2 regions of the Ruegeria marisflavi genome follow, and region 2 is predicted to be linked to the other one. Evidence: riboswitches for the same ligand, from Rfam matches in the RefSeq annotation. Region 2 holds a riboswitch; the other holds the start of a gene.

Region 1 (15,231 bases), on a different contig from region 2:
AGGATAAGGCGATCAGCCTGGGCGCAGATCTGCCACACGATTGGGTAGAGCAGGTTTATTCCGAGGAATACGCCTGTCTTCGAAAGGGTGTGCCGCTGGTGGCTGGTATCCGGGAACTGTTGGCTAGGTTGGACGCCGGAGGTATCAGTTGTTGCGTGGCCTCCAACGGTAGCGAAGACAAAATGCACATCACCCTGGGCCAGAACGGGCTGTGGGAGAGATTTCATCCCAACGCCATGTTTTCAGCCTACAAACTGGGGGTCTCCAAACCTGATCCGGGCCTGTTTTTGGCCGCCGCCAGCCAGTTCCAAGTGCTGGCAAGGGATTGTGTAGTGATCGAGGATAGCACCAGCGGTGTGACCGCCGCCATTCGGGCCGGAATGCGCTGCCTTGGCTATGCCGCCCATGACGATGGTGCGCGGCTGCGCGCGTTGGGGGCCGAGGTGTTTCACCACATGGCCGAGGTTCCGGCGCTTTTGGAGATCTGATTGGGTCGTGCTGGGCTGGATCCATGGACGCAACCCTGTCACAGCGACCTTGGTCAGCTGTCACACTTGCCGAGGTCAAGATTGGTCCCGGGACGGCCGTAACAGCGTGCCTCTGTTCATCGGGGATGCGATACAGTGTTGCTGGCACTGTTGCGGGCCAAGACGCAGGAAAAGCCGAACCCGGAAACCCCGGATCAATCCCGAGACGGGCTGTCCAGCCGGACCTGACCGCGGTCGCGCAGATAGGGCAACCGCGCCTGCGCCGCCGTGATCCGTGCCTTGTCCAGATCCGCAAACAGGATCTCGGGTTCGTAACCGGCCCGCGCCGCTTCGGTCCCGTTTGGGGCCGCGATCACGCTGTGGCCAAGGTAACGCAGACCGTTTTCGACCCCGGCGCTGTTGGCATAGGCGAGGTAGACGCCGTTTTCATAGGCCCGGGTCGGGATCATGCGCTCGGCAACCCAGCCCCATTCAGCGCCCAGACCGGACACATGCCGGACGGTTTCGGGAAACTCAGCGTCATAGCAGATCAGCGTCGCGATCCGGAAACCCGCCCATTCGAACAGTTGGCAGCCCGCACCCGCTGAGAATTGCGCACGCTCAAATCCTGGCGGGATTGCCAGCTTGCGATGGTGGCCCAGGATCTGTCCACCTGGCCCGACACACAGAGCCGCGTTGTAGACCTTTCCGCCTTCGCGTTCGGCATAGCCGCAATGGATGGCAAGCCCATGCGCGCTCGCCAGCCGTGACAATGTTGCAAGGGTCGGGCCGTCGCGCGGTTCGGCCCGGTCGCTGTCATGCGCGCCAATGTTATAACCGCAGGCGAACAGCTCTGGCAGCAGCACCAGATCGGCGCCTTTGGCCACGATCCCGGGCAGGGCATCCGACAGCCATCCCATACGCGCCCGAACCCCGTCGAGCTCTGCGGGCGGCTGTGCCACGGCCAGTCGCATCTTACCCCTCCGTCACCATGATCTCGCGCGGGTAATTGGTCAGGTATTCACAACCGGTTTCGGTCACCACGATACTGTCGCCGATCCGGCCCGCCGTGACCCCGTCGACCGAGATCCCGCCATCCACCGCAAAGGTCATGCCCGCCTGCAACACGGTCGTATCGCCTTCTTTCAGTTCCGGTGCCTCAAGGCAGGCAACACCGATTGAGCGACCGGTCCGGTAACCCGTGGCATAGCCGCGTTCCGCGTAGACCGCATTGGCCGCAGCGGCCACATCCTGAGCCAGAACGCCGGGGCGGATCGCGGCAATGGCTGCCTGCTGGGCGTCAATCGCCGCCTGTTGCACACGGGCCGCGACATCAGTGATTTCGGCCACGTGGAACATGCGGTCAAAGCCCAGTTTGTACTGCTTGAACTGGGCCATGTTGCAGAAACAGAAATAGACCGGGTCGGCGCGGTCATAGGTCTTTACCGAGGCGCGCCGGTGTACCATCGACGTGTCAGAGCCGCTTTGTACAATCTGAAGATTGTGGATCATCGGCGATACGAAGCGCTCCCATCCCCGATCGGTCAGGAACCCGGCGGCCTTTCGGGTTCCGGCCTCGATGATCACGAGCGCGCTTTCATATTCCTGCCGACCGATCCGCAAGGAGCCATGGGCCGCAGCCATCATTGCGCCGGCAATCTCGCCAGCCTGTCGCATCACCTCGATTTCCAGCGGCGATTTGATCATCCGAAAGGCGCCCAGCACCGGGCCGATGTCCTTTAGAGGGACACTTGGATAACGTTCGTCCAGGTAATTGCGCACCAGCGCCGGGACGTGCTGCCGCTCCACCCAAATCCCGGATGGTTTCTCGGGTAGCGCGCCTGACAAGGCGCGCGCCCAGGTTCTTTGGCCAGCGTCTTCCCAGGTCCGGACATCCGCGACCCATGTCATCTCGCTCACCATCTCGCTTTCCATCAGCGGGGTGATGATAACCGGGTCACTCTCTGCCGCCACCACCAGCATGGTGGGCCGCCCGAACTCGATGCCAAGATAGCCCCAGAACCCTGCCAGATAGGCGATCGAACTTTCCTCGGTGAAGACCGCATGCGAGATCCCCAGCTCGCGTATGCGGTCTTGTAGGCGTGCGGTCCTGAGCCTTGCCTCGTCCAACATCCCGACCGTCCCTCCTCCGGTTGGTTTCAGACCCTTCTTGGATCTGTCTAACCGGACAAAGGCGCAGCAACAGCGCCGGAACCGACCAATAATGTCGGGTTCGGCCCCTTCCCGGCCCTGTCAGGGGAAAGGTCAGCGAATGATGCTCAACTGCCGTAGGTTGGGTGAAACTTGCCGCCAGGCGACAGGGTAAAGATGTCGACCCCATCCGCTGTGACCCCGACCGAATGTTCGAACTGGGCCGACAGCGACTTGTCCCGGGTGACGGCTGTCCAGTCATCGGCCAGCGTCTTGGTTTCGGGGCGGCCGAGGTTCACCATCGGTTCGATGGTAAAGAACATACCTTCTTCCAGCACCGGACCCGTTCCGGGGCGGCCATAGTGCAGCACGTTGGGCGGTGCGTGGAACACCTGTCCCAGGCCATGCCCGCAGAAATCGCGCACCACGGACATGCGGTGCGCCTCGACATAGGCCTGAATCGCATGGCCGATATCGCCAAAGGTGTTGCCGGGCTTGACCATCTCGATTCCCTTGAACAGGGCGTCATGGGTGACCTGGATCAGCCGTTCGGCCTTGCGCGGCAGTTTGCCCGCCACGTACATCCGACTGGTGTCGCCGAACCAACCATCGACGATCACGGTCACGTCGATGTTCAGTATGTCGCCATCGTTCAGCCGCTTGTCGCCGGGAATTCCGTGGCAAACCACATGGTTGACCGAGATGCAGCTGGCGTGCTGATAGCCCTTGTAGCCGATGGTTGCAGATTTTGCACCGGCCGCTTCGACCATTTCGGTGATGATGCGATCGATCTCGCCCGTGGTCTGGCCCGGAAACACATGCGCGGCTATGTCGTCCAGAACACGCGCCGCAACCGCCCCGGCCGCGTGCATGCCAGCAAAGTCTGCGGTTTCATAAATGCGGATGCCATCCCTTGTCAGGCGGCCACGATGCTCTTTCATCGGTGCGAGGCTCCATCTGTTGCGCGCGGTGCCCTGTTTACGCTGCTTGTGCAGAAAGTGCCAGTGGCCGCAGCGTCGCAATATGTTCAGAGCATATCCGCAATTTCGATCCTTTCAGGAGAGATATGGGTGGTTATTATCAGCTTTTCCACTCCTTGCGCTTGGGCCATTTCAAAGGCACGTGCGTAGGTCGGGTCGATATCGACGGCCAGGGCGAAGCGGTGGCAATCGGTGCGCTGCACAAGATAGAGCATGATTGCCCGGTGCCCTTTTCGCGCCATTTTTGCCAATTCTTCCAAGTGCTTGGATCCTCTCGCCGTGACGCTGTCGGGAAATTCGGCCAGACCAGGTTGGCGGGAGAGGGTTACGCTTTTGACCTCGACATAGGCATCGGGCAGGTCGGGGCCGGACAAGAGAAAGTCGATGCGGCTGTTTGTACCGTATTTGACCTCGGAATTGACCGTTTTGTACATGGCCAGAGCGGGCAATGTTCCGTTTTGTAACACCTCGCGCAGGGCGCGATTGGGCACCGAAGTGTCGACACCGGTAAAATTCCCGTCCTCGTGATCGACCAGCCGCCAGCCGAATTTCAGCTTTTTCTTCGGGTCGTCATTCGGCTCCAGCCAGATCTTCATTCCCGGTTCGGCCAGCCCCATCATGGACCCTGGATTGGCGCAATGGGCGGTCACCTCGCGGCCGTCCTCCAGCCGGCAATCGGCGAGAAAGCGTTTGTAGCGGCGGATCAGGCGGGCGGGGACAAGCGGGGTGGCAAACTGCATGACCCTTCGCATATCGCAGCCCCGCCCGGTTGCAAAGGGTCAGGCCACGCCCGCCATTACCCCGCCATCGACATCCCAGATCGCGCCGGTGACCCAGGCGGTATTGTCCGACAGCAGATGCTGAATGGTGGCTGCCACATCTGCCGGTCGGCCGACACGCCCGATCGGGTGAAAGCTGTCAAAGCCACCGGTCAGCGTTGCCTCGATCTGTTCCGGCTCAATGAAGGCGCCATAGATCGGCGTGACCACCACCGCCGGAGAGACCGCGTTTGCCCGGATGCCATGCGGCGCCAGTTCCATCGCCAGATGCTGGGTCAGCGCGTGCAGACCGGCCTTGGCCATGGAATAGGCCGAGGACGGCGTGGTGCGCACGGCCTGTTTGGCCCACATAGAGCCGATATTCACGATCGCGCCGCCGCCATTGGCCACCATGTTGCGCGCCACCGCCTGGGTCAGCAGAAAGGTGGCCCGGTTCAGGTTCATGTAGCGGTCATAGTCGGCGGCCTCATGCTCCAGAAACGGTTTCGGCGCAAAGATACCGGCGGCGTTGACCAGACCGTGGATATGGCGGGGTTCTGCACCGATGCGGGTGATCAATGCCTCGACAGCGGCGGTATCGTTCAGGTCGGTGCGGATGATGTCTGCCGCCGCGCCAAGCTCGGCCTTGGCCGCCGCGAGCTTGGCCGCAGACGATCCGACCAGCGTGACATGGCCGCCCGCGGCCACGATGCGCCGGGCGGTTTCAAGGCCCATGCCGCTGGTGCCGCCGATGATCAGGGTGGTTTTATCGTTCATGAGATGATTCCCTATCTACTGATAGGTAGGTAAATTGACATTGGCACGGGCAATTGCAACCCCTATCTATAGGTAGGTAGAAATATTCCGATCACGAAAGCGCGAGCAGATGAGCCAACCCGACACGGTGACCCGCATTCTGGACAGTGCAGAGCGACTGGCGCGGCAGGGCGGCTATAACGCCTTCAGCTTTCGCCAGATCGCCGCCGAAATCGGCGTGAAACCGGCCAGCATCCACTATCACTTTGCCACCAAGGAGGATCTGGGGGCCGCCCTGGCGGAACGCTATGCCGACAGGTTCCTCAAGGCGCTGGGCGACCCCGAGGAAGGAGACCCGCCGCAATTGCTGCTGCGCTATATCGACGCCTATCGCGCGGCGCTGGTCACGGATCAACTGATGTGCCTGTGCGGCATGTTCGGGGCCGAGATCGGCTCGCTGCCGGACCCCGTGGCGCGGCAGACGCGCGGGTTCTTTGAGCGCAATCTGGCATGGCTGGAACACGTTTTTGCCCGCGCGAACAGGGCTGCGCCGGACAGTTCCGCCGCTCGCACCATCGCCACGCTCGAAGGTGGGATGATCCTGGCACGCGCCATGGGAGACATGGCGCTGTTTGACAAAAGTGTCCGCGCGCTGAGCGCGGAAATGCAGGTGGAGTGACGCTGCTCTCTTGCAGGCGGGCACAGGACCGATATTTTCGGTTCACAATTCAGGGAAAGGGCCCATCATGCCAAACCCAACTGCCGCCATGCTGGTCATCGGGGACGAGATCCTGTCGGGCCGCACCCGTGATGCCAACATGTACCATCTGGCCGGGGAACTGACCAAGCACGGGATCGACCTGAAAGAGGTGCGCGTCGTCAGCGACGACTCCGCTGCTATCGAGGCGGCGGTCAAGGCCCTATCCGACCGGTTCGATCACGTGTTTACCAGCGGAGGTATCGGACCCACCCATGACGACATCACCGCCGACTGCATCGCCCGTGCTTTTGGTGACCATATCGACATCCGGGACGATGCGCGCGCCTTGCTTGAAGCGCATTACCAGCGCACCGGGCTGGAGTTGAACGCTGCGCGCCTGCGCATGGCGCGTATCCCGGACAGCGCCACGCTGATCGACAACCCGGTCAGCACCGCGCCTGGGTTCACCATCCGCAACGTGCATGTGATGGCGGGTGTGCCCAGCGTGTTCCAGGCGATGGTGGCGAGCGTCCTGCCGACACTGACCGGAGGTCAGCCGCTGTTGTCGCAGACCCTGCGCATCGACCGGGGCGAAGGCGACATCGCCGAGACGCTGAGCCAATTGGCGGCGGATTTTCCGGACCTGTCCATCGGGTGCTATCCGTTCCAGATCAACGGGGCGTTTGGCGCCAACGTGGTGGTGCGCGGCACCGATGGCGCCCGGGTCGATGCCGCGGTGACCCGGCTGGCGCGGGAGAGCGCGCAATGACGCCTGACTGGTTCGCGGTGGTGGATGCCACCTGGCCCGCTGCGGGTCGCGAGACGCGCGGGAACCTGTTGCTGCGCGAGGGGCGCGGTGGGGGCAAGCGGGTCTCGGCCGCCTCGGCGCTGGGTCCGGTCAGCGCAGGCGAGATCGACGCGGCCGAGGACGCGATGCGCGCCATGGGCCAGCAGCCGCTGTTCCAGTTGCGGCCCGGGGACGAGGCGCTGGATGCGGAGCTGGCGCGCCGGGGCTATGACGTCATCGACCCGGTCAATATCTATGCCATCGCCACCGAGCGGCTGACCGATATCCCGATCCCGCGCGTGACCGTCTTTGCCCTGTGGGAGCCGCTGGCCATCATGCGAGAGCTGTGGGCCGAGGGCGGCATCGGCCCCGGACGGCTGGCGGTGATGGACCGGGTCACCGGGCCCAGGACCGGCCTGCTGATGCGGCATCGGGACAAGCCGGGCGGGGTGGCCTTTGTCGCCATCCATGACGGTGTCGCCATGCTGCATGCGCTGGAGATCCCGCCGCACCAGCGTCGGCAGGGGTTGGGCCGATGGGCGATGCGCGGCGCGGCCTTTTGGGCGATGGACAACGGCGCGCACACGCTTAGCGTGGTCTGCACCAAGGCGAACGAGGGCGCCAACGCGCTCTATCGCTCTCTGGGCATGGAGATTGTCGGAGAGTATCACTATCGCCTTTTGGAGGAGAAAGAGACCGCATGACCGACCAGACCCGACCCACCGCGCTGGACCTGCCGATGGTGGACCCGCTGCCACCCGAGACGCAGAAGTATTTCGACATCTGCGTCGAGAAGCTGGGCATGGTGCCCAATGTGCTGAGGGCCAACGCGTTCGACATTGCCAAGCTCAATGCCTTTACCGTGATGTATAACGATCTGATGCTGGCACCCAGCGGTCTGAGCAAGCTGGAGCGCGAGATGATCGCGGTTGTGGTTTCGTCGATCAACAAGTGTTTCTACTGCCTGGTCGCGCATGGCGCTGCCGTGCGGCAGTTGTCGGGCGATCCGAAACTGGGTGAGATGCTGGTGATGAACTATCGCGTGGCGCCGCTGGATGCGCGTCAGCGGGCGATGCTGGATTTCGCCGCCAAGATGACCACCGCCAGCGCGGAAATCGAGGAAGAGCATCGTCAGGCCCTGCGCGATGTGGGTTTCAGCGACCGCGACATCTGGGACATCGCCAATGTGGCCGGGTTCTTCAATATGTCGAACCGGGTGGCCAGCGCCACGGCCATGGTGCCCAACGACGAGTATCATTCGCAATTCCGATGATCCGCTGGCTCGCCCTCTGCGCGGCGCTTGCCGCGTCTCCGGCATTGGCGCAGGAGTTTGACCTGAGCCTGCCGCAGGGCAGCCGTCAGTTGACCGAGCGCATTCGCGTGCTCGACAGCTATGACCTGCCGACGGGTGTCTGGGCGAACGGTGTTCTGCCGGTTCAGGCCCTGGAGGGCCGGGTCGAGAAACGAAGCTGGCGGATCAGCGTCGGGTCGAAGACCACGCTCCAGATTCTGGCGCCGCTGCGCGACCAGATCCTGGAGGCGGGTTTTGACGTGCTGCTCGACTGTGCCGCGCAGACCTGCGGCGGGTTCGACTTCCGCTTTGCAACCGAGGTGATCCCAAGCCCCGACATGTATGTGGCCGTGCGCGATTTCCGGTTTCTTTCGGCCATGCGGGGGGACGAGGCGCTGAGCCTGCTGGTCAGCCGCAATCCGCCCGATGCCTATGTGCAGCTGATCCGGGTGTTCCCGACCGCCGCGCCGGAGGCCGAGGATGAAACCATCGTCGCGCCGGCACAGGCACAAGGTCCGGCGCCGATAGACATGCTGGGGCGGCTCCAGTCCCGTGGCCGGGTCATCCTGTCGGGTCTCGATTTCGGCACCGGGGCCGGTGCATTGGGCGAAGGTCCGTTTGACGTGCTGGGCGAGCTGGCGCAGATACTTGCGGCTGATCCGGCCCTGCATCTGGCGCTGGTGGGGCACACGGATAATGTAGGTAGCCTCGATTCCAACATCGACCTCAGCCGCCGTCGGGCCGAGGCGGTGCGTGACCGCATGATCGAGCAATATGGCATCGCGGCAGACCGGCTTCTGGCGCAGGGGGCGGGGTATCTCGCGCCGATTGCAAGCAACCTTACCGCTGAGGGTCGCGACGCCAACCGCCGGGTCGAGGCGGTACTGCTGGCACACTAGGTTACTGGGCGATCAGCCGGGGCCAGAGCGCGGCATTGCGGCGGGTAAAGGCACCCAGATGGCCGATGTCGCGCAGCCCGTGTTCCTTTGGCCGCAACAGGTGCCGCCGCGCGGTGTCGCCATAAAGGTCAGCCAGACGCCAGACACAGGCAGGCGGGATCGTATCGTCATCCGCGCAGGCAAAAAGATCGACCCGCGCGCCCGCGCGGCCCCAATCGGGTTTTGGCAGGCGGTGGCCGGTTTCAGGCAGATAGGCGCCGGGCGTGGTGCACCAGCGCCGCCATTCCCAATAGACGCCGGGCGGCAGGTCAGTCCCAAAACCGATCGCGCGGCCCGGCAGATAGCCCAATGTCTTGACCAGCAGCGGTGCGTGGCCGAACCAGAACAGCCGCGCCAGCGCCTGATAGGGCCAGGGGTGATCCGAATGATGCACCAGCCCGGAACAGACGCAGATCATGCGCGCGATGGGCTCAATCCCCGGTTGCAGCGGCCCCAGCATGGCGCCGACAGAATGGCCGATCACCCAGAGCGGCAGATCGGGAAACCGGCGTTGCATCTCGGCATAGGCGGCGGGCATGTCAATGAGTGCCCAGTCGGACATGGTGGCAGTCGAGGCCGCAAGCGGCCCGGTCAGCGAATGGCCGAAATCGCGATAATCATAGGTCAGGCAGGCCATACCCCGTTCGGTCGCCAGCCAGGTGGCGAAATGCTGGTAATACTCGCGCGGCACCCCGGTGGCGCTGTTGATCACAACTGCAACCCGGGGCGTACCCGCCGGGAGATAGAGCCGCGCCGAAAGCTGCGCCGATCCGGATGGAAAATGAAAATCTTCGACCCCGACAGATGTCTGCATATCCAGCATTTAGACCTCCAGATTTCCTAGACCGATTGGTCTATTTCCCATGTCTGGACCAATCGGTCTAGAGCTGTCAATATCCCCGTCAAATGACCCAACGTCCGCTTCCGACCAAAGATCGCCTGATCCGCACCGCCGCCCAGCTGTTCCAGCGCCGGGGGTATCACGGTGTTGGATTGTCCGAGCTGCTGACCGAGGCCGAGGCGCCCAAGGGCTCGCTCTATCACCACTTTCCGAACGGCAAGTCCGACCTGGCGCTGGCGTCGGCGACCTGGGCCTCGGATCAAATGCTGCGGCTGATCGCGGCCTCGTTCGAACCGGCCGAGAGCTTTCATGCCGGGATGCAGGTGTTGTGTGGCAAGGTTGCAAAACTGTTCGACAAATCGGGTCAGTGGGATGGCTGCCCGATCTCGTCGACCCTGTTCGAAGGCCCGGATAATGCCGCGTTTCGCGCCCATGCCCGCCACCTGTTCGAAGGCTGGATTACCGAGGGCGCGCATCACGCCAGACGCTTTGGTCTGGGTGATCCGCAAAAGACCGCCGAGACCATGTTCATCCTGCTGCAAGGTGGCTGGATGCTGGCCCGCGCCCGGCAATCCTCGGACGTGCTGCGCCGTTTGCCCGAGATGCTGCCGCGCGCGGATTAGAGACGGTTGGTGCTGAACGTGTCGCAGCTGGCGACCCGGCCACTATCAAAGCCGCGTTCGAACCAGGATGCCCGCTGTGCCGAGGTGCCGTGGGTGAATGTATGCGGTTGCGGGACCCGGCCCGCCTGCCGTTGCAGCCGGTCGTCGCCGATCATCCGGGCAGCGTTCAGCGCTTCCTCCAGATCGCCACGTTCCATCAGACCCTGAACCGAGCGCGCCCAGACCCCCGACAGGCAATCGGCCTGCAATTCCAGCCGCACGGTCAGTGCGTTGGCCTCGACCTGCGAGGATTGCCGCCGGGCCTGATCCACCTGGCCCAGAATACCCAGCTGGTTCTGCACGTGATGGGCCACTTCGTGGGCGATCACATAGGCGGCGGCAAAATCGCCGCCCGCCTGGAGACGCCGGGCCAGGGTGGTAAAGAAATCGGTGTCGAGATAAGCCTTTTGGTCGGCGGGGCAGTAGAATGGCCCGGTCGCGCCCGAGGCGCCGCCACAGGGGCTGGACGTCACTTGGGAGAACAGCACCAGCGTCGGCGGGATGTAGTCGCGGCCCAACTGATCGCGGAACACGGTGCCCCAGACATCCTCGGTCGTGGCCAATACGCGCGAGACGAATTCGCCCGCCTGCCGCTCTTCGGCGGTCAGTTCCTTGGGTGCGCTCTGGCTCGGGCCCGGCTGTTCGGTGAGAAACGGGGTGACGTCGATGCCGGTAAAGGCGCCGATCACCAAAAGCAGCAGGACCCCGCCGATACCCAGCCCGCGCCCGCCGATGGCCATGCCGCCGCGGCCGCGCTGCGCGCGGCGATCCTCGACATTCCTGCTGCCGCGCACGCCTCTTAGCCGCATGACGATCACCCCTTGAAGCCTGACTATCCGATACGGGTATCCGCAACCGGTCGCAGGGGGAAAAATCCTGGACCGGATACCGTAGCTTGACACCTGCACCGTACAAACGCTACCGCTGGCGTGATGGTTCCCGGGCCGTAATCGACTCGGGATGAAAAGGGAACACGGTGCGGTCATCTGGCAACAGAGGGCCAATACCGGGACTGCCCCCGCAACTGTAGGCGGAGAGCGAAGCCGAAATGCCACTGGCCGCAAGGCCGGGAAGGTCGGCAAAGCTGCGACCCGCGAGTCAGGAGACCTGCCATCAGCATTGTTACTCGAACCCGGGCGGGGTGTCCGGGAGGGACAGAAGCGCCTTTGTCGGCCGTCTCTCCATCACCCCTCCCCCTTGCGCGGAGGGCGCTGATGATCTGGACGACCGAGACCCACCAATTTTCTGTTACCCTGTGCCGACGCACGGGCAAGCCGTGTCCGGCCTTGTCGGCGCTGGTTTTGAACTTGGCCCGGGCCATGCAAAAGGCGGAACCCGTCACCGGGCAGGATTTCGAGATCGAAGGCGAATGCGCGCTGGCCGCCTGTGGCGACGGGTGTCAGGCGCTCTATTCCGCCTCGCACAGCCGTATCCGCATCTTTTGCGGCACCGGTGAGATGGCTGATTTCGGCTGGTTCGACCGGCTGGCAGATGCGCTGATGGCGCCGGGCGGGCAGATCATCGTCAAGGACAACAGGCCGCTTCCCTGTGCCATGGCAGAGGCCCGGCGGATCGCGCCATCCCAGGCCAGAACCGGCGCTGCCACAGAAGCGGAGCGCCGCGTCTTTAGCTGACAGTGCGACCGGCTTTGGCCCAGGCCATCTGTTCGTCGGTTTCGACAGCGCAGGCACGGACGGCGCGCAGGTGTTTCAGCGCGGCGTCCGGGTTTTCTCCGGTCTCGATCATCAGCCGCAAGGCAGCCATGCCCGAGCGCCCGCAACCGCCCATGCAATGGATCATGACACGCCCGCCGCCGCGCAGCGCGTGGCGGGCCGAGGCGCTGGCCGTGGCCCATTTCGCCTCGATCTCGCGGCTGGGGGTTCCAAAATCTTGGACCGGCAAGTGAACCCATCGGCTGGCGCGGCTCTGGATATCGGCGCCGAAGTTGTGCGCGCCGTGTTGCATCATCTCGATCTCGGTGGTCATCGAGATGACCAGCCCCGGTGCCCAGGATGCGATCAGATCCAGATCGCCCGCATAATCGCCGGACCGGCCGGGCAACTGGCAGATCGCCAACGTGCCGCCGCCGACTTGCAGCGCATAAAGCACCAGCTGCGCCATCTGCGGTCCTCCCTCCCGAACATACCGCGCCATGGGGCATGCCCAGTGCGCCCCGGCGGTAGAATGCCCTTGGACATGGCCGCATCGCAAGCCCGGATACCCTGGCGCGGGAAAACAGCCGCAGGGTGTGTCACCGGTTGTCGATGTGCACCTCGATCTGACCTGGGCTCATCCCCTGCACGCCCAACAGATGCGCGATCGGGATCCCGTTGATCAGGACAAGGGTTCCACCGTCGTCCTCAAGCTTTTGCAGGCTGACCGGCGAGGTCCCGTCCGGCGCCGGGCGCAACAGGTCGACGTTACCTTGTACAGTCAGCGCATCCTGTCCGGCGATGAAATCTGTGATCGTGATCAGATCATAGCCATCCACAACGTCGTTATAGGTCTCGATCACCACTTGGTCGGCGCCATCGCCAGTGGTGACATGATCGCCCTGATCCACCACCAGAATGTCCTGGCCAACGCCGCCCCTGACGGTATCCGCCGTGCCTTGATCGCTGGCATCATCCACGGAAATGATGAAATCGTCGCCCTGCTGGCCATTGATCAGGTTGCGACCAAAATTGTCAGAAATCGCATCGTCGCCCGTGCCGCCCGCGATCGTGTCATTGCCCTGTTCCAGATCGTCGCCGCGCACCGGCGCGTTGCCGACGGAAATGGCATCCTCGGGATCGGGAAAGCTCTGTTCATCATCGTCCCGGTGGATCACGCGCGTGTCGGTACCATAGACATCGTCGCCCGATCCCAGATTGACGTTATCCGCGCCGGTCCCGGACAGAACCATGTCGTCGCCATCGCCGGTCTCGATCCTGTTGTCGCCCTGAAGCAGCACCACCACATCGTCGCCCGCGCGGGTGTCCAGGTTCTGGGTGCCAGAGACGAAGTCGATATCTCCAAGGATCGCCTCGGCCTCGGCCTGGGTTATCTCGCCTTCTGCTACCAGATCGGTGAGGCCCTCGGCGATGCCGGGGCGGAAACCCTGGTCAAAGACCAGGTTGTCGTCGTCGGAGGTGATGCGGGGACCGGCGGCGACGGCTGCATCAACGTCATCGCCATCGTTCAGCAACAGCGCGGTCAGGCCGACACCGAGCCCAACCAGCGCAAGGATTCCCAGCATAATCAGATACCTCTACAAGATAACCCTGTTACCGCGAGTCGTAGAACCGCCCACAGAGTCGGTCAATGGGAACAAGAGGGGCATTGATGCCCGGATGGGTCCGATCAATGCACGCAAGGGAAACAATCACGCAAGCGGTGGACCTTCGCCGCGCCGCCCGGTACCGTCTGCGCACATAGAATCCAGTCCCGATGAAAGCTGCCAATGTCCGACGCGTCTCCGACCCCCTATCAGGTGCTGGCCCGCAAGTACCGGCCCGAGACCTTTGCCGATCTGGTGGGGCAGGACGCGATGGTGCGGACGCTGAAAAACGCCTTTGCCGCCGACCGGATCGCGCAGGCCTTTATCATGACCGGCATCCGGGGCACCGGCAAGACGACCACCGCGCGGATCATCGCCAAGGGAATGAACTGTATCGGCCCGGATGGGAATGGCGGCCCCACCACCGAGCCTTGCGGCAAATGTGAGCATTGCGTCGCCATCATGGAAGGCCGCCATGTCGACGTGATGGAGATGGACGCCGCCAGCCGCACCGGCGTGAACGACATTCGCGAGATCATCGACAGTGTCCGCTATCGCGCCGCCAGCGCGCGCTACAAGATCTATATCATCGACGAGGTTCACATGCTGTCGACGAGCGCGTTCAACGCGCTCTTGAAGACGCTGGAGGAACCGCCGGCGCATGTGAAGTTCATCTTTGCCACCACCGAGATCCGCAAGGTGCCGGTGACGGTGCTGAGTCGTTGTCAGCGGTTTGACCTGCGCCGGATCGAACCCGAGGACATGATCGCGCTGATGCGCCGGATCGCAGATGCCGAAGGCGCGCAGATTGCCGAGGATGCGCTGGCGCTGATCGTGCGCGCGGCGGAAGGGTCGGCGCGGGATGCGACCTCTCTCCTTGATCAGGCGATCAGCCATGGCGCGGGCGAGACCAGCGCCGAACAGGTGCGCGCGATGCTGGGGCTGGCCGACCGTGGCCGGGTGCTGGACCTGATGGACATGATCCTGCGCGGCGATGCGGGCGCGGCCCTGACCGAGCTTGGCGCGCAATATGCCGAAGGTGCCGACCCGATGGCGGTTTTGCGGGACCTGGCCGAGATCACGCATTGGGTCTCGGTGGTCAAGATTACTCCGGATGCCGCCGAAGACCCGACCGTATCGCCCGACGAGCGCGCGCGCGGTCAGCAGATGGCGGATGCGCTGCCGATGCGGGTGCTGACCCGGATGTGGCAGATGTTGCTGAAGGCACTGGAAGAGGTGGCCGCCGCCCCCAACGCGATGATGGCCGCGGAAATGGCGGTGATCCGGCTAACCCATGTGGCCGACCTGCCCAGCCCCGAGGAACTGATCAAGCGGTTGCAGGACGCGCCGCCGCCGCCGAACCCCGGTGGCGGGGTGCGCGGCGGTCAGGCCGCCCCGATCTCCAACGGGGGGAGCGCCAGCTATGCGCCGGCACCGCGCGGCGGTGGCGGTGGGCCGGTTGCGGCGCTGGCACAGGATGCGCAAACCGCGCTGGCGCGGTTTCCCACATTCGAGCATGTGGTCGAGCTGATCCGGGCCAATCGCGACGGCAAGCTGTTGGCGGATATCGAGATGGATCTGCGGCTGGTCAGCTATCAGCCCGGTCGGATCGAGTTCGAGCCGACCGAGCGCGCGCCCGCC
Region 2 (15,231 bases):
AAACTGGCCGAGGAGCTGGTGCGCCGACATTTGCAGGAAGAAGGCGATTACCCCAGGGGGCTGATTGTCGATCTCTGGGGCTCGGCCACCATGCGCACGGCGGGCGAGGAATTCGCCATGGCGCTGCATCTGCTGGGCGTGAAACCGGTGTGGGATAAGGGCTCGGAACGGGTTTCGGGCATCGAGGTTCTGCCGATCACCGATCTGGACCGGCCCCGGCTGGACGTCACGCTGCGTGTCTCGGGCCTGTTCCGCGATGTGTTTCCGACGCTTTCGGCGCTCTTCGGTCAGGCGGTGCGCGCGCTTTGCGCGCGTGACGAAGCGCCCGACTGGAACCCCTATGCCGGGCACGCGCCCGCCGCGCGGGTCTATGGCCCGGCGCCGGGCAGCTATGGGCTGGGCATGGGACACCTGCCCGAGACCTATACCGACGAGGCCCGGCAGAGTGCGGGAGAGGCCTGGCTGGTGGCCAGTTCCTTTGCGCTGGAGGGCGAGAACATCGCCCGCGACGCCGAGGGGATCCGGGACCGCGTCGCCAAGGCCGACGGGTTCGTACATTTGCAGGATCTGGCCGAGACCGATCTGCTGCTGGCCGCCGATTATGCCACGCATGAAGCAGGCTTTGCCGCCGCCAAACGGGTGACCGGGGGTACCGCGCAACTCTATCATCTGGACAACACCAATCCCGACACCCCGCGCGCCCGGACCCTGCCCGAGGAAATCGCCCGCGTGGTGCGCGCCCGCGCCGCCCATCCCGGCTGGATCGCGGGCATGATGCGGCACGGGTTCCGGGGCGCGGCCGAGATCGCGGCGACGCTCGATCACATGGCCTCGTTCGCGCATCTGGCCGACAGCGTGGCGCCGCATCTCTTTGACCTCTACCATGATGCCACTTTGGGAGACGCAGAGGTCGCGGCCTTTCTGCAAGAGGCCAACCCGCAAGCCTATCAGGCCATGTTGGACCGGTTCCGCGCGCTTTACGAGGCGGGGCTGTGGCAGACCCGACGCAACTCGATCCGGGCCGATCTGGAGGGGCTGTCATGACGGCACCCATTGTTCAGGGCTGGTGCCCCGGCGCGCATCGCCCGATGATGTCGGGTGACGGGCTGGTGGTGCGGGTGCGCCCGCGTCTGGCCCGGCTGCGGGTGTCGCAGGCGCTGGGTCTCTGCGCGTTGGCCGAACGGTTCGGCAATGGCACCATCGACCTGACCAACCGTGCCAACCTGCAACTGCGCGGGGTGACTGAGGCGGATCATCAGCCGCTGTTGGCGGAACTGGCCGCGCTCGACCTGTTGGACTCTGAACCGGGGATCGAGGTGCGGCGCAACATCCTGTTCTCTCCGCTTTACCGCGAAGGCGACATGACCGACCGGCTGGGATGCGAGTTGACGGCGCGATTGGGCGAACTGCCCGCGCTGCCGGCGAAATTCGGCTTTGCCATCGATACCGGGGCGGGCCGTCTGCTGAGCCGGGATTCGGCGGATATCCGGCTGGAACGGAGCGCAGACGGCCTGATCCTGCGCGCCGATGGCATGGCCACGGGGCGCGAAGTGACCGAGGGCGAGGCGATCGACCGCCTGATCGAACTGGCGCGCTGGTTTGCCGACCGTTTTACCGCCGACACCCGCCGCATGGCGCGATTGGTGCGGGCCGTGCCCCTGCCCACGAACTGGCAGGGCACGGAACCGGGGCCAGTTGGTGCGCCGCTGGTGCCCGGCGACACCGCGCTTGGCCCGCTCTATGGCGCGGCTTTTGGCCAACTGCCCGCGCAGGCGCTTGCTTCCCTGCTGCGCGACAGCGGCGCGACGCGCTTGCGGGTCACCCCCTGGCGGCTGATCCTGCTGGAAGGCGCACAGGCCATCCCCGCCCGCGAGTTCGTCAGCTGCGCAGGCGATCCGCTGTTGACCACCGATGCCTGCCCCGGTGCGCCCTATTGCCCGCAGGCCCAGGCCGAAACACGCGATCTGGCGCGCGTTCTGGCCGGGCGCGTGAGCGGCAGCCTGCATGTCTCGGGCTGCGCCAAGGGCTGCGCCCGGATGGGAGCCGCCGATATCACGCTGGTCGGGAATGGCGGGCGTTTTGACCTTGTAAAACAGGGCCGCGCGGGGGATGAGCCCTGCCAGCGCGGCCTGACACCCGAAACACTGAAGACGATGGACCTTACCTGATGCCCTATGAATACGAGACCGATGGCGCGGCGATCTACAAACAGTCCTTTGCCACCATCCGGGCCGAGGCCGATTTGGCCCGCTTTGACTTGGACGAGGAGCAGGTCGCGGTGCGGATGATCCACGCCGCCGGCATGGTGGGGCTGGAGGAATTCGTTCATTTCTCGCCCGGCTTCGTCACCGTTGCGCGCGCCGCGCTTGAGGCGGGCGCACCGATCCTGTGCGATGCGCGCATGGTCAGCGAGGGCGTGACCCGGTTCCGCCTGCCCGCCGACAATCAGGTGATCTGTACCCTGCATGACGAGCGCGTGCGCCCGCTGGCCGCCGATATGGGCAATACCCGCTCGGCCGCCGCGCTGGAGCTGTGGCGGCCGCATCTGGCGGGCGCCGTGGTCGCCATCGGCAATGCGCCCACCGCCCTGTTCCACCTGTTGAACATGCTCGAGGACCCCGACTGCCCCCGCCCAGCCGCGATCATCGGCTGCCCGGTGGGCTTTGTCGGCGCGGTCGAGTCGAAAGACGCCCTGTGGGAGGCACAGCCGGTGCCCTGCTGCATCGTCAAGGGCCGCCTGGGCGGCAGTGCCATCACCGTCGCGGCGATCAACGCCATCGCGAGCCGGGCGGAATGAGCATGGGCACCATATACGGTCTGGGCCTTGGCCCCGGCGATCCTGACCTGATGAGCGTCAAGGCCGACCGCCTGCTGCGCGGCGCCCGCCATGTGGCCTATTTCCGCAAGCCCGGCCGCAGCGGTCAGGCGCGCAAGATCGTCAACGGGATGATCCCCGAGGGCGCAGTCGAGTTTCCGATGGAATACCCGGTCACGACCGAGATCCCGGTGACCGATCCGCAATACAACGCCCTGCTGGCCGAATTCTATGAAGCCGCCGCCGCGCATCTGCACGCGCTGTCTCAGGCGGGAGAGGATGTGGTGGTGCTGTGCGAGGGCGATCCGTTCTTTTACGGCTCGTTCATGCATCTCTATACCCGCCTGCGCGGTCTGGCCCCGGTCGAGGTGGTGCCCGCAATCACCGGCATGTCGGGGGCCTGGTCGGCCACCGGCGATCCGATCACCTGGGGCGACGACATCCTGACGGTACTGACCGGTACCCTGCCCGAGGATGTGCTGGCCCGCCGCATGGCCGATACCGACGCTCTGGTGGTGATGAAGCTGGGACGCAATTTCGACAAGGTGGTACGGGCGCTGAAGACTGCGGGCCTGTATGAGCGGGCCTGGATCGTCGAATATGCTCAGATGGCCAACCAGCGGGTGTCGAAGCTGAGCGAGAACCATTCCGATGTGACGCCTTATTTCTCGATCATTCTGGTGCATGGACAGGGGCGGCGGCCATGAGCGGCTGGCTGCGGATCGCAGGCCTTGGCCCGGGTTCGGAGGCGCTGGTCACGCCCGAAGTGACGGCGGTGCTGGCCGAGGCGACAGATGTGGTAGGATACATCCCTTACGTCGCGCGGGTGGCCGAGCGGCCTGGCCTGACGCTGCATGCCAGCGACAACCGGGTCGAGATCGACCGGTCGCGCCACGCGTTGGAAATGGCCGCCGAGGGGCGCCGGGTGGTGGTGGTCTCGTCGGGCGATCCCGGCGTGTTCGCCATGGCCTCGGCAGTGTTTGAGGCGGTGGAATCTGGGCCGCGCGCATGGCGCGATCTGGACATTCAGGTACTGCCGGGGATCACTGCCATGCTGGCCGCCGCCGCACGGGCGGGCGCGCCGCTGGGCCATGACTTCTGTTGCATCAATCTCAGTGACAACCTGAAACCCTGGCGGTTGATCGAACGGCGGTTGCGGCTGGCGGCACAGGCAGATTTCGCCATGGCGTTCTACAATCCGCGCTCGAAGTCACGGCCAGAAGGATTTGAAAAGACGTTGCAAATCCTGCGTGAGGAATGCGAGCCTGCGCGGTTGATCCTGTTCGCTCGTGCAGTATCCCGCCCGGACGAGGCACTGCGCATAGCGCAACTGGCCGACGCGACACCCGATATGGCCGATATGCAGACCGTGGTTCTGGTTGGCTCGTCCCGCACGCGCGTCATCGAAAGAAATAGCTCACCATTCGTTTACACGCCGAGGTTCACGCCGGAATGACGCAACCAGCGCAGCACATCGATGGGGGTGGCAAGCTCGGCTCGGGGCGGCAGAACGGGGCGGTCGATCATCAGCACCGGCAGACCCAGGTCGTGTGCCGCGTCCAGCTTGGCCCGCGCCCCGGTACCGCCGGCGTTCTTGCTGACCACAAGCTGCGTTTTATGCTGTTCCATCAGGGCCTTGTCCCTCTCTTTTGTGAAGGGTCCCCGCGACACCACAACCTGCGCCTTTGGCAAGGGCAGCGGGCTGGTAGGCGCATCGACAAGGCGCAGGAGATAGTCATGCTGCGGCTGGGCCGCAAAGTCGTCCAGATGCAACCGGCCCACCGCAAGGAAGATACGTTGCGACCAGCCTTCCAGCGCGGCCACAGCGGCGGCGATATCCGGAACGTGGCGCCAGTTGTCGCCATCGGCGGGCTGCCAGGCGGGCCGCGTCAGCGCGGCCAGCGGCACACCCGTTTGGGCGCAGGCAGCGCAGGCATTGGCACTCATTTTCGCAGCAAAAGGATGTGTTGCGTCAACAAGATGCGTGACATTGTTGCTGTGGATGAAATCCACCAAACCGGCCACGCCACCAAAGCCGCCGACCCGCATCGGGATCGGCTGGTCGCGCGGCGCCTCGACCCGGCCCGCATAGGAATAGGTCGCGCGCAGGCCAGTTTCGGCTACGGCGCGCGCCAATGCGTTGGCCTCGGTGGTACCGCCCAGGATCAGGAGGTGCGACATGTCTGATGCTCCGTGGCTAAGCGTGATCGGCATGGGCGAAGATGGACTGGATGGCCTGCCGCCCGCAAGCCGTCAAGCCCTGGCCGCGGCCGATGTGATCATGGCGCCACCCCGGCACCTGTCGCTGCTGCCCGAGGGACCGCAAGAGCGCATCGCTTGGCCTGTCCCCTATGCCGACGGGTTGGAGATTCTGGCCGGGCTGCGCGGGCGCCGCGTCGCGGTGCTGGCCTCGGGCGATCCGTTCTGGTTCGGCGCGGGCGCCGTCATCGCCCGGTATTTCGATCCGGGCGAGTGGCGCGCACTGCCGGGAGCTTCGACCTTTTCGCTGGCAGCGGCGCGGCTGGGCTGGCCGCTGGACAAGACCCTGACACTTGGCCTGCATGCCGCGCCGCTGACCCGGCTGCGGCCCTGTCTCGCATCCGGCCTGCGCGCGCTGATCCTGCTGCGCGACGGTGCGGCGGTGGCCGAGCTGGCTTGCTATCTGGATCAGACCGGCTTTGCCGCCAGCCGCCTGCACGTGATGGAGGCGCTGGGGGGGCCGCGCGAGCGCCTGCAAACCCTGTCGCTGGCCGAGGCGCAAGCGGGCGATTTCACCCACCCCGTCTGTGTCGGGGTCGAAGTGGCGGGCCAAGGTCGGGCGATCCCCAAGGCAAGCGGCAGGCCCGATGCGATCTTCGAGACCGACGGGCAGATCACCAAGCGCCCGGTGCGGGCGCTGACGCTTTCGGTGCTGGCGCCGCAACGGGGCGAGCACCTGTGGGATATCGGCGGCGGCAGCGGCTCGATCGGGATCGAATGGCTGATGAGCGATCCGACTCTGAGCGCCACCACCGTCGAGCCTCGCGCCGACCGCGCCGCGCGCATCCGCGCCAATGCCGACGCCCTGGGGCAGGACCACCTGCGCGTGGTCGAGGGCAGCGCGCCCGAGGTTCTGGGCAGTCTTGCACGGCCCGATGCCGTGTTCATCGGCGGCGGTCTCAGCGTGGCACTGCTGGAATGGCTGTTTGCACAACTGCCCCCCGGCACCCGCCTTGTCGCCAATGCGGTGACGCTGGAAAGCGAAGCTTTGCTGGCGCAATGGCAGGCCGACAAGGGCGGCGATCTGCTGCGGATCGAACTGGCGCAAGCCGCCCCGCTGGGGCCGCGCCGGGGCTGGAAATCGGCCTATCCTGTTGTGCAGTGGAGCGTGACGCTATGATCGTCGCGGGACTGGGCTTTACCACCACGGCAGAGACGACCAGCCTGCGCGCGGCCTATGACAAGGCCGCCGCCGGACAGGTGGTGGCCGCGCTCGCCACCGTTGCCGACAAAGCCGGGCACCCGGCGCTGGAGGCGCTGGCCGCCGATCTGGCGCTGCCGTTACACCTGATCCCGGCGGCTGAACTTGCCGGGCAGCGCACCCTCACCTGCTCGCCGCAAAGCCGCGCCAGCTATGGCACCGGCAGCGTGGCCGAGGCCGCGGCGCTGATCGCCGCCGGGCCGGGCGCGCGGCTGATCACCCCCAGACAGATATCGGACGACCGGCGCGCCACCTGCGCCCTCGCCATCGGAGACAAGACATGACCGTACATTTCATCGGCGCCGGACCGGGTGCCGCCGACCTGCTCACCCTGCGCGGGCGCGATATCATCGCCTCATGCCCGGTCTGCCTTTATGCCGGGTCGCTGGTGCCCGAGGAGATCCTGAGCCATTGCCCCGAGGGGGCAAGGATCGTCAACACCGCGCCGATGGATCTGGATCAGATCATGGCCGAGATCGAGGCCGCACATAAGGCGGGCCATGATGTGGCGCGGCTGCATTCGGGCGACCTGTCGGTCTGGTCGGCGATGGGCGAGCAGATCCGGCGGCTGAAACAGATGGGCATCCCGGTCAGCGTGACACCCGGCGTGCCCTCGTTTGCCGCCGCCGCCGCCGCGCTGGGGACCGAGCTGACCCTGCCCGGGCTGGGACAGTCGGTGGTGCTGACCCGCACGCCCGGGCGCGCCTCATCCATGCCCGAGGGTGAGAGCCTGGAAAACTTCGCCCGCACCGGCGCCACGCTGGCCATCCACCTGTCGATCGGTAATCTGGACAAGGTGATCGCCGATCTGACCCCGCATTACGGCGCCGATTGCCCCGTGGCCGTGGTCTATCGCGCCAGCTGGCCGGACGAGCGGATCATCCGCGCCACGCTGGAAACTCTGAAAGAGGCGCTGGACGAAAGCATCTCACGCACCGCGCTGATCCTGGTCGGGCCGGTTCTGCGCGGCGAAGGGTTCGATGAAAGCTGCCTCTATTCCCGCGAATACGACCGCCGTTACCGGCCGCAAAGCGCCGACAGCCCGTGGTCGAGCTGGAGCCATGGCGATGACTAACCCTCCCGGCCTGATGATCTCGGCCCCGGCCTCTGGCACCGGCAAGACCACGGTCATGCTCGGGTTGTTGCGCGCGCTGGCCGAAGACGGGCTGACCGTGCAGCCCTTCAAGAGCGGGCCCGATTATATCGACCCGGCCTTTCATCTGGCGGCGGCGGGGCGAGCCTCGTTCAACCTCGACACTTGGGCCATGGGCGAGCGGCTGCTCAGTGCTGTGTCCGCGCAAGCCTCGGGCGCCGATATCGTGGTGGCCGAAGGGTCGATGGGCCTGTTTGACGGCGTCGCCAAACCTGGCGAGACCGGTCACGGGTCGAGCGCCGAGACCGCGCTGCGTATCGGTTGGCCGGTGGTGCTGGTCCTCGATGTGGGCGGGCAGGCGCAATCGGCGGCGGCCACGGCGCTGGGATTCCGGATGTACAATCCCGACCTGCCCTTTGCCGGGGTGATCCTGAACCGCTGCGCCAGCCCCCGCCACGAGCGGCTGATCCGGCTGGGAATGGAGCGCGCTGGCCTGCCGGTGCTGGGCGTGCTGCCCCGGCGCGGCGACCTGGCCCTGCCCGAGAGGCATCTGGGCCTCATTCAGGCGGTCGAACACCCCGATCTGGAGGCAGCCATCGCGGGCTATGCCGCGTTCCTGCGTGAACATGTCAACCTGGAGGCAATCAAGGGGGCGGCGGCCTCCTCAGGCCCCAATGGGCCATCGTCGGCCGCGCTGCCGCCTCCCCCGGCGCAGCGTATCGCGCTGGCGCGGGATGCGGCATTTTCCTTTACCTATCCGCATCTCTTGGAAGGCTGGCGCGCGGGCGGGGCCGAGATCCTGCCGTTTTCGCCGCTGGCCGACGAGGCGCCCGCGCCCGATGCCGATCTGGTCTGGCTGCCCGGCGGCTATCCGGAACTGCATGCCGGGCGCCTTGCGGCGGCAGAGACCTTTCTGAGCGGGTTGCGCAAACATGCGCAGACCCGGCCGGTGCATGGCGAATGCGGCGGCTACATGGCGTTGGGGGAGGCGTTAGTCGACAAGGACGGCAACCGCCATCGGATGGCGGGTCTATTGGGGCTGGTCACCTCGTATGAAAAGCGCAAGTTCAACCTGGGCTATCGCCGGGCCGAACTGCTGGCGCCCCTACCCGGTTACGGCACCGGCGCCACCCTGCGCGGGCATGAGTTCCACTATTCCTCGATCCTGGAACAGCCCGACGCGCCGCTGGCCCGCGTTTTCGATGCCGAAGGCGTCGAGGGGCCGCAAACCGGGTCCGTGCGCGGGAATGTCACCGGCACCTTCTTTCACCTGATCGCGGAGGCGGGATCATGAGCGGCTTTGTCTCCTTCGTCGGCTCGGGGCCGGGCGACCCGGAACTGTTGACACTCAAGGCCGTGGACCGGCTGGTCAAGGCAGACGCGGTGCTGTTCGACGATCTGTCGAGCGGTCCGATCCTGGCCCATGTGCGCCCCGATGCCGATCTGGTCGGCGTCGGCAAACGGGCGGGCCGCCCCTCGCCCAAGCAGGACCATGTGAGCCGCCTGCTGGTGGACTACGCACAATCGGGCGCCCGGGTGGTTCGGTTGAAATCCGGCGATGGCGGGCTTTTTGGCCGGCTGGAGGAGGAGCTGGTCGCCCTGCGTGCCGCCGGGATCGGCTACGAGATCATCCCCGGCATCCCTTCGGCGGTGGCGGCAGCGGCGGCGGCAGGTATCCCGCTGACCCGGCGGCTCACCGCGCGGCGGGTGCAATTCGTCACCGGCCATGACGTCAGCGGCCAATTACCCCCCGACCTGAACCTGCCCGCGCTGGCGGATCCGCAGGCCACCACGGTAGTGTTCATGGGCAAGCGCACCTTTCCGCTGCTGCTGGAGGCGCTTGAGGCGCATGGGCTGCCGCGGTCGACACCGGCGCTGATGGCCGAAAGCGTCTCGACGCCTGAGCAAAGCCTGACCCGCGCCACCATGGGTGAACTGTCCGAACAGCTGGCGAAGGAGGTGGGCAGCGCACCCGCCCTGATCCTTTATGGTCCGCTGGCGGAGTTCGGCGATGACTGAATTGCTCCTGATCGGGATCGGCACCGGCAATCTTGACCATATCACGCGCGAAGGCATCGCCGCCATTCGCGCCGCCGATCTGATCCTGATCCCGCGCAAGGGGGCAGGCAAATCCGATCTGGCGGGGCTGCGTGAGCGTATCATCGCCGAGGCGACCGACACGCCGCCGCAGATCGCCTATTTCGACATCCCTGCTCGCCGGGCCGAGGATGGGTATCTCAAGGGTGTCGACGACTGGCACGATGCCATTGCGCTCTGCTGGCAGGTGGCGATGCAGGACCACCCCGACGCGGCGCGGGTGGCGCTGCTGATCTGGGGCGACCCGTCGCTTTATGACAGCTCCCTGCGAATCGCGGCGCGGCTCGATCCGCAACCCAAGGTGCGGGTGATTCCCGGCATCACCGCGCTTCAGGCGCTGACAGCGGCGCATGGCATTCCGGTCAACGAGTTGGGCGCGCCGTTTCTTGTCACCACCGGGCGGCGCCTTCGGGACGAAGGCTGGCCGCCCGCCGTGGATACCGCTGCCGTGATGCTGGACGGGGAATGTTCGTTCCAGGCGCTGGTTATGCCCGATTATCACATCTGGTGGGGCGCCTATGTGGGCATGGAGGAACAGATTCTGGTGGCCGGACCGCTGGCCGAGGTGGCAGACCAGATCGTCGAAACCCGCGCCCGCGCGCGGACCGATCATGGCTGGATCATGGATATCTATCTTTTGAAAAAGCGCGGAAAATGACCCGAAAGGTCGCAAATGACGATTGCGCCGGACGCGCGTTCGCGGCTAAATGGAGGGGTCTGGTCCTGCCGGAGCAATCCGGATGCTAAGAGGGAATTTGGTGCAACCGCCCGTCGGTTCAGGCCAAAGCCGCCCCCGCGACTGTAAGCGGTGAGCCTCTGTTCAACCAGCCACTCCCGGGTTCGCCTCGGGGGGAAGGCGAACAGAGGCACTGACCCGCAAGCCAGGAGACCTGCCAGACAGGCAATGAAACACCGGCCGTCGGGTGCGGCGGCAAGGAGGAATAGACATGACGACCAAAACTCTCAAGGCATCGGCCACCGGTTCCGCGATCCTTCCGGCCCTGTTCGCCGTGATCCTGGGCCTGGGCATCGTCACTCTGGCTGGCCATGTGCAGGCATCCGCACTGCATGACGCCGCCCACGACGTGCGCCACGCAACCGGCTTTCCCTGCCACTGAACCATGTTCAGTCGCATTCTGACCAGCGCGTTGTTCGCTGGCGCTGCAGCAGGGCTGATTGCCGCCCTGCTGCAGTTTGTGTTCGTGCAGCCCGTGTTGCTGCATGCCGAACTGTATGAATCCGGCGAGTTGGTGCATTTCGGCGCCGAGGCGGTGAGCGCCCGTCCCGAACTACCCGGTCTCTTCGCAGACCCGATGCGGGATGGTTTGAGCGTCGTGTTCACCATGTTCACCTATACCGGCTATGCGCTGGTCATGGTGGCGTTGATGTCGATGGCTGAAAAGATGGGGCACGCTGTGACCACGCGCGCCGGCCTGCTCTGGGGATTGGCGGGGTTCATCACCTTTCACTTCGCCCCCGGCCTGTCGCTGGCGCCCGAGGTTCCCGGCGTGGCAGCCGCCGATGTCGAGGTTCGCCAGATCTGGTGGACCGCAACGGTGGCCGCCACGGGTGTAGCCATGTGGCTGATCGCCTTTGGCGGCAACGCGATGGCCTATGGCGCCGCCGCGCTGCTGCTGCTGGCGCCACATCTGATCGGTGCGCCCGAGCCCGAAAGCTTCAGCGGCCCGGTGCCGACTGAGCTGGGTGCGTTGTTCGCCGCTCGCGCCTTTGGCGTTGGCATGGCGGCCTGGGTGCTGCTCGGCGGTTTCGCCGGATACTTCTGGCAGACCGAGAGCAAGCGCGCCGACGCGCACGCCTGAGCGGTGTGACGGCCCTTTCACCCCGCTGGCATGGCTGGCGGGGTTTTCCATTTCTCACGAGGAGACAGAAATGTCCCGATCTCTTGCCCTGTTCGCCATCGGGCTGGTGTTTGGCGGCGGTGCCGGTTTCGTCACGGCGGGCGCCTATGGCATCAGTTTTGACGGTCATGACCATGCCGACCCGGCCCAGCATGGCGCGAGCCATTCCGAGGCTGCCGCGCATTCACACGGCAACGCGGTAAACCTGCCCGCGGGCGCCGATGCGCCCGGTCTGGCGGTCGAGGTGTTCAAGGATCCGATGGCCGGGTGGAACCTGCATGTGACGCCGACCAACTTTCGCTTTGCCCCGGAAAACGCCTCGGCTACGGATCAGCCCGGTGAGGGTCATGCCCATGTCTATGCCAATGGCGTGAAACTGGCCCGGCTTTATGGCGAATGGATGCATATTCCCGAATTGCCCAAAGGACAGGTCGAGGTGAAAGTGTCGCTGAACGCCAACAGCCATGGCACACTGACGGTCGACGGCACACCGGTCGAGGCGAGCGTGATCGTCGAGGTCGAATAGGCTGTGATGCCTTGCCCGTTCTTTCAGGAGGACAGGGCGGGAATCCGCGCGCGCAGGCATAGCCGAAGCCGCCCGCAGTCGCGGGCGTCTTCGATCCAGCCCGCCGGGCTGTCGAGATACAGGCGGCAGGTTTCGGCGATATCTGCGGCATCCGCCACCGGATCGAGATCCGAGAAGACGTAACTCGCCCGGCCCTGCCCCTGCAATGCGATGGCTACCGGCGCCTCGCAGGCCCCGAAACACGGGTGTTCGACCAGCGCCACATTAGACGACAGTCCGGCCCTGGCCAACGCCGCGCGCAGCGAGGCACGCTCGGCCTCGATGTCACGTTCGCCTGCGCAGCTGGAACAAAGGGAAAGCAGGATGTCGGTCATGGCATGCTCTGGGTCATCGGCGCAGGTGTGACCGATCCCCCCGGCGCTGGCAAGTCTCTGGTGGAGATTTCCGCCGCCTCCCGGCGCAGCGCCGCCAGAAACCCGGCGACCGAGGGCGACAGGCTGGCTGAGCGCCGCATCGACACGCCCACAGGGCCGATCGGGATCGACACCTGCCAGTTCACGCGCGCCAGCGCGCCAGTACCTATATCGTGGCGCGGCACATGGGCGGGCATGACCGCCAGCATGTCGGAGCCGACCAGAAGACCCCGGTTGGCCAGATACGAGACCGATTCCACCGTATAGGCTGGCGCGCCGCCGCCGAGATCGACAAAAACCTGATCGAGCTGCCGTCTGAGGGTCGTTTCCGCCGGTGGCAGGATCCAGGAGAAACGCATAAGAACCGTCAGGTCCGGAGCCTCGATGCCGGTCAGGGGATGACCGGCGCGGGAAACGCAGATCACCTTTTCGTCAAACAGCCGTTCCTGTTCGATCTCGGCGCGGTGCCGATGCATCGGCAACCGCCCCACCACCAGATCCACATCGCCAGAGCGTAGCGCGGGCATCAGCACTTCGTTGGTGCCCTCAACCAGTTTCACGACCAAGCTGGGTTTTTCGACAACCAGCCGGTGCAGGACACGCGGAAGGAAATCGGCCGAGGCCGCCAGCAGGGTGCCCACGACGACGCGTCCGCCATTGCCTTCCTTCAGGTCGTCCAGCTCCTGGGCGGCATGGGAAATCTGCGCCAGGTTCAGCTTGCCGTGGCGGATCAGCGCCTGTCCGAAGACAGTGGGCACCATGCCACGGTTGGTGCGATCAAAGAGCTACACGTCGAAATCAAGCTCGAGATCCTTGATCAGCTTTGTCGCCGCGGGCTGCGACATGTTCAACGCCTGCGCCGCGTGCAGGATGGAATGCTGTCGCCCACCGCCACCAACAACCGGAGCTGTTTGAGTTTCAGACGCGTCAACACGCGCTCGACGATGCGTATCTGGGTGCGGCTCATGATTTTCGCGATATCACGGCTGGTTTGTATCCGTCAAAGCTATATCCGGATGGCAGCGTGCCGCTGCCGCAGGGCCGCCAGCAGGCTAAGGGCGGTCAGGGCCGAGGATCTGGGGTTGCCGGGCAGCGGCAGGCCTTCGATCTGGAACCGAAAACGACCGAATGAGCCTTCGGCCGCGATCTCGTGGATATTGGCGGTGACGCCCGGATCGGCGATCAGTTCAGCCCGCGTGGCGTCGAGCCCGGCTCCGGCCAGCGCCACGGCGGCGGCCACATTGGCGTTCTTGGGGTAGGCTTGCGCCGCTTCGCGCGCGGTACCGCTGAAATGGGTAACAGGCCCGGCGAGCGCCTCCAGATCCAGCACCTCTTCGGCGCGGCTGCCGCGCCAGCCCTGCGGCGGTTTGCGCCCGGTATAGGTGACCGCCAGCCCTTGGCCCATTGCCGCCGCCGACAGCGCATCGAGCGCGCCAAAGGCGCCCGATGCAAGACAGAGCCGGGTACCGCCCGCCCGCGCAGCGGCCTCCAGCTCGGCACAGAACCCGGTATCGGCCAGAGCGCCGACCGAAACGGACAGAACCTCGATCCCGGCAGTGAGCGCCGAAGGGCCATGCGCACGAAGCCCCGCGTGACCGGCGCAATCGACCAGAAGATCGGGGCGCTCGGGCAGGTCCGCGACCGAAAGAGCCGGAACAGCCGAAAGCGCCGAACGCGCCGCCGCTTCGCGACCGGGTCTGCATATTGCGCCGACCAGGCGTGAGTTGGCCGGCAGATTTGCCGCCACATATCCCGCAATGGCGCCATGGCCGATCAATGCAATCTTCATGTCCTGTCCTTCTGGCTCGTTGGCGGTGATATTTCACATACCCGACGCTATTTGATATCCTGTTTGCAGATACCCGGATGCATTTTCTCGATTTGCCCTGCGGTGAAAAGGGCGTTCAGGGTTGGCAGAACACCAAACTTTCGCCGGACCCACATTGACCGAGAAACCGCCATACATCGTACGCCACATGCCCCGGCGCGAAGACCCGCGATTGCTACAGGGCGAAGGCCAGTATGCCGGCGATATCGACCTGCCCGGCGCACTGCATCTGGCGTTTCTGCGCAGTCCTTTTGCCTGCGGGCAGATCGTTGGCTGCGAAATCTCCGCCACGCAGAACATGCCAGGAGTCGCGACAGTATTGACCGCCGCCGATCTTGGGGGGCTGGGCAAGCTCGAGGTCAACCCGGTGCTACCGCTCGACCACACCCTATCCGATCCTGGCAGACGCCACGGTCTCGGCGGTGGGCCAGCCCATTGCGGCGGTATCGGCCGAGACGCCGGTCCAGGCGTTGGATGCCGTCGAACAGATTTGGGCCGAGATCGACGAGACCCCCGCCCCGCCACCCGAACTGCTGGCCATGCAACATTGGCAGAGCGGCGATGCGGCCGCCGCGTTCGCCCGCGCCGCACATGTGGTCGCGGTCCGGGTTGCCCATCCCCGCCTTGCCCCCAACCCGATGGAACCGCGTGCCATCGCCGCAATGCCTGAAAGCAATGGGCTGACCGCCTGGCTTTCCACCCAAACGCCACACCGGGCAAGGGCCGACTTGGCCCGTATCCTGTCGCTCGCCCCCGAGCAACTGCGGGTGATCGCCCGGTATGTGGGCGGCGCCTTTGGCATGAAGGCCTCGCTTTACCCCGAAGAGGTGCTGGTGGTCTGGGCCGCGCATCAACTGGGCCGCCCGGTGCGCTGGACCGCCACCCGCAGCAAAGAGTTTCTGTCGGCCACCCATGGCCGGGGGCTGACAAGTGAAGGCCAGCTTGCCATCGACGGTGATGGCCGGTTTCTGGCGCTCAAGGCCCGCGTCGAGGCGCCGCTGGGCCATTGGCTGCCCAATTCGGCGCTGATCCCGGCCTGGAACGTCGCCCGCATCCTGCCCGGCCCATATGACATCGCCGCGACCGATCTGGGTACCAGCGCTCGACGCGTACATACCGCACCCACCGGCATCTATCGCG

The links. Region 2 has a riboswitch for cobalamin ahead of OEZ49_RS14795 (CbtB domain-containing protein). Riboswitches for the same ligand answer to the same signal wherever they lie in the genome.
Region 1: it holds a riboswitch for cobalamin, as region 2 does, so the genes downstream of both, OEZ49_RS06370 (hypothetical protein) here and OEZ49_RS14795 (CbtB domain-containing protein) in region 2, are expected to answer to the same signal.

The regions. Positions count from the first base shown of each region.
Region 1 covers NZ_JAOVQN010000004.1:197,296-212,526, forward strand. The annotation lists gene OEZ49_RS06300 (HAD family hydrolase) at 1-488, shown strand, start outside; gene OEZ49_RS06305 (carbon-nitrogen hydrolase family protein) at 683-1,441, opposite strand; gene OEZ49_RS06310 (M24 family metallopeptidase) at 1,443-2,600, opposite strand; gene map (type I methionyl aminopeptidase) at 2,747-3,559, opposite strand; gene sfsA (DNA/RNA nuclease SfsA) at 3,646-4,338, opposite strand; gene OEZ49_RS06325 (SDR family NAD(P)-dependent oxidoreductase) at 4,378-5,133, opposite strand; gene OEZ49_RS06330 (TetR/AcrR family transcriptional regulator) at 5,243-5,791, shown strand; gene OEZ49_RS06335 (competence/damage-inducible protein A) at 5,859-6,581, shown strand; gene OEZ49_RS06340 (GNAT family N-acetyltransferase) at 6,578-7,303, shown strand; gene OEZ49_RS06345 (peroxidase-related enzyme) at 7,300-7,872, shown strand; gene OEZ49_RS06350 (OmpA family protein) at 7,869-8,789, shown strand; gene OEZ49_RS06355 (alpha/beta hydrolase family protein) at 8,791-9,651, opposite strand; gene OEZ49_RS06360 (TetR/AcrR family transcriptional regulator) at 9,735-10,292, shown strand; gene ypfJ (KPN_02809 family neutral zinc metallopeptidase) at 10,289-11,140, opposite strand; cobalamin riboswitch at 11,248-11,460, shown strand; gene OEZ49_RS06370 (hypothetical protein) at 11,546-11,965, shown strand; gene OEZ49_RS06375 (protein-tyrosine phosphatase family protein) at 11,958-12,452, opposite strand; gene OEZ49_RS06380 (calcium-binding protein) at 12,583-13,569, opposite strand; gene OEZ49_RS06385 (DNA polymerase III subunit gamma/tau) at 13,774-15,231, shown strand, end outside.
Region 2 covers NZ_JAOVQN010000015.1:37,883-53,113, forward strand. The annotation lists gene cobN (cobaltochelatase subunit CobN) at 1-1,044, shown strand, start outside; gene OEZ49_RS14740 (cobalamin biosynthesis protein CobG) at 1,041-2,168, shown strand; gene OEZ49_RS14745 (precorrin-8X methylmutase) at 2,168-2,797, shown strand; gene OEZ49_RS14750 (precorrin-2 C(20)-methyltransferase) at 2,794-3,522, shown strand; gene cobJ (precorrin-3B C(17)-methyltransferase) at 3,519-4,271, shown strand; gene OEZ49_RS14760 (cobalt-precorrin-6A reductase) at 4,244-4,996, opposite strand; gene cbiE (precorrin-6y C5,15-methyltransferase (decarboxylating) subunit CbiE) at 4,995-6,194, shown strand; gene OEZ49_RS14770 (cobalamin biosynthesis protein) at 6,191-6,559, shown strand; gene cobM (precorrin-4 C(11)-methyltransferase) at 6,556-7,350, shown strand; gene OEZ49_RS14780 (cobyrinate a,c-diamide synthase) at 7,337-8,662, shown strand; gene cobA (uroporphyrinogen-III C-methyltransferase) at 8,659-9,387, shown strand; gene cobF (precorrin-6A synthase (deacetylating)) at 9,380-10,123, shown strand; cobalamin riboswitch at 10,167-10,377, shown strand; gene OEZ49_RS14795 (CbtB domain-containing protein) at 10,413-10,583, shown strand; gene OEZ49_RS14800 (CbtA family protein) at 10,587-11,285, shown strand; gene OEZ49_RS14805 (hypothetical protein) at 11,356-11,850, shown strand; gene OEZ49_RS14810 (DUF1636 domain-containing protein) at 11,874-12,224, opposite strand; gene OEZ49_RS14815 (LysR substrate-binding domain-containing protein) at 12,221-13,024, opposite strand; gene OEZ49_RS23055 (hypothetical protein) at 13,049-13,108, opposite strand; gene OEZ49_RS14820 (aspartate dehydrogenase) at 13,270-14,052, opposite strand; partial or broken gene OEZ49_RS14825 (hypothetical protein) at 14,240-14,383, shown strand; gene OEZ49_RS14830 (xanthine dehydrogenase family protein molybdopterin-binding subunit) at 14,514-15,231, shown strand, end outside.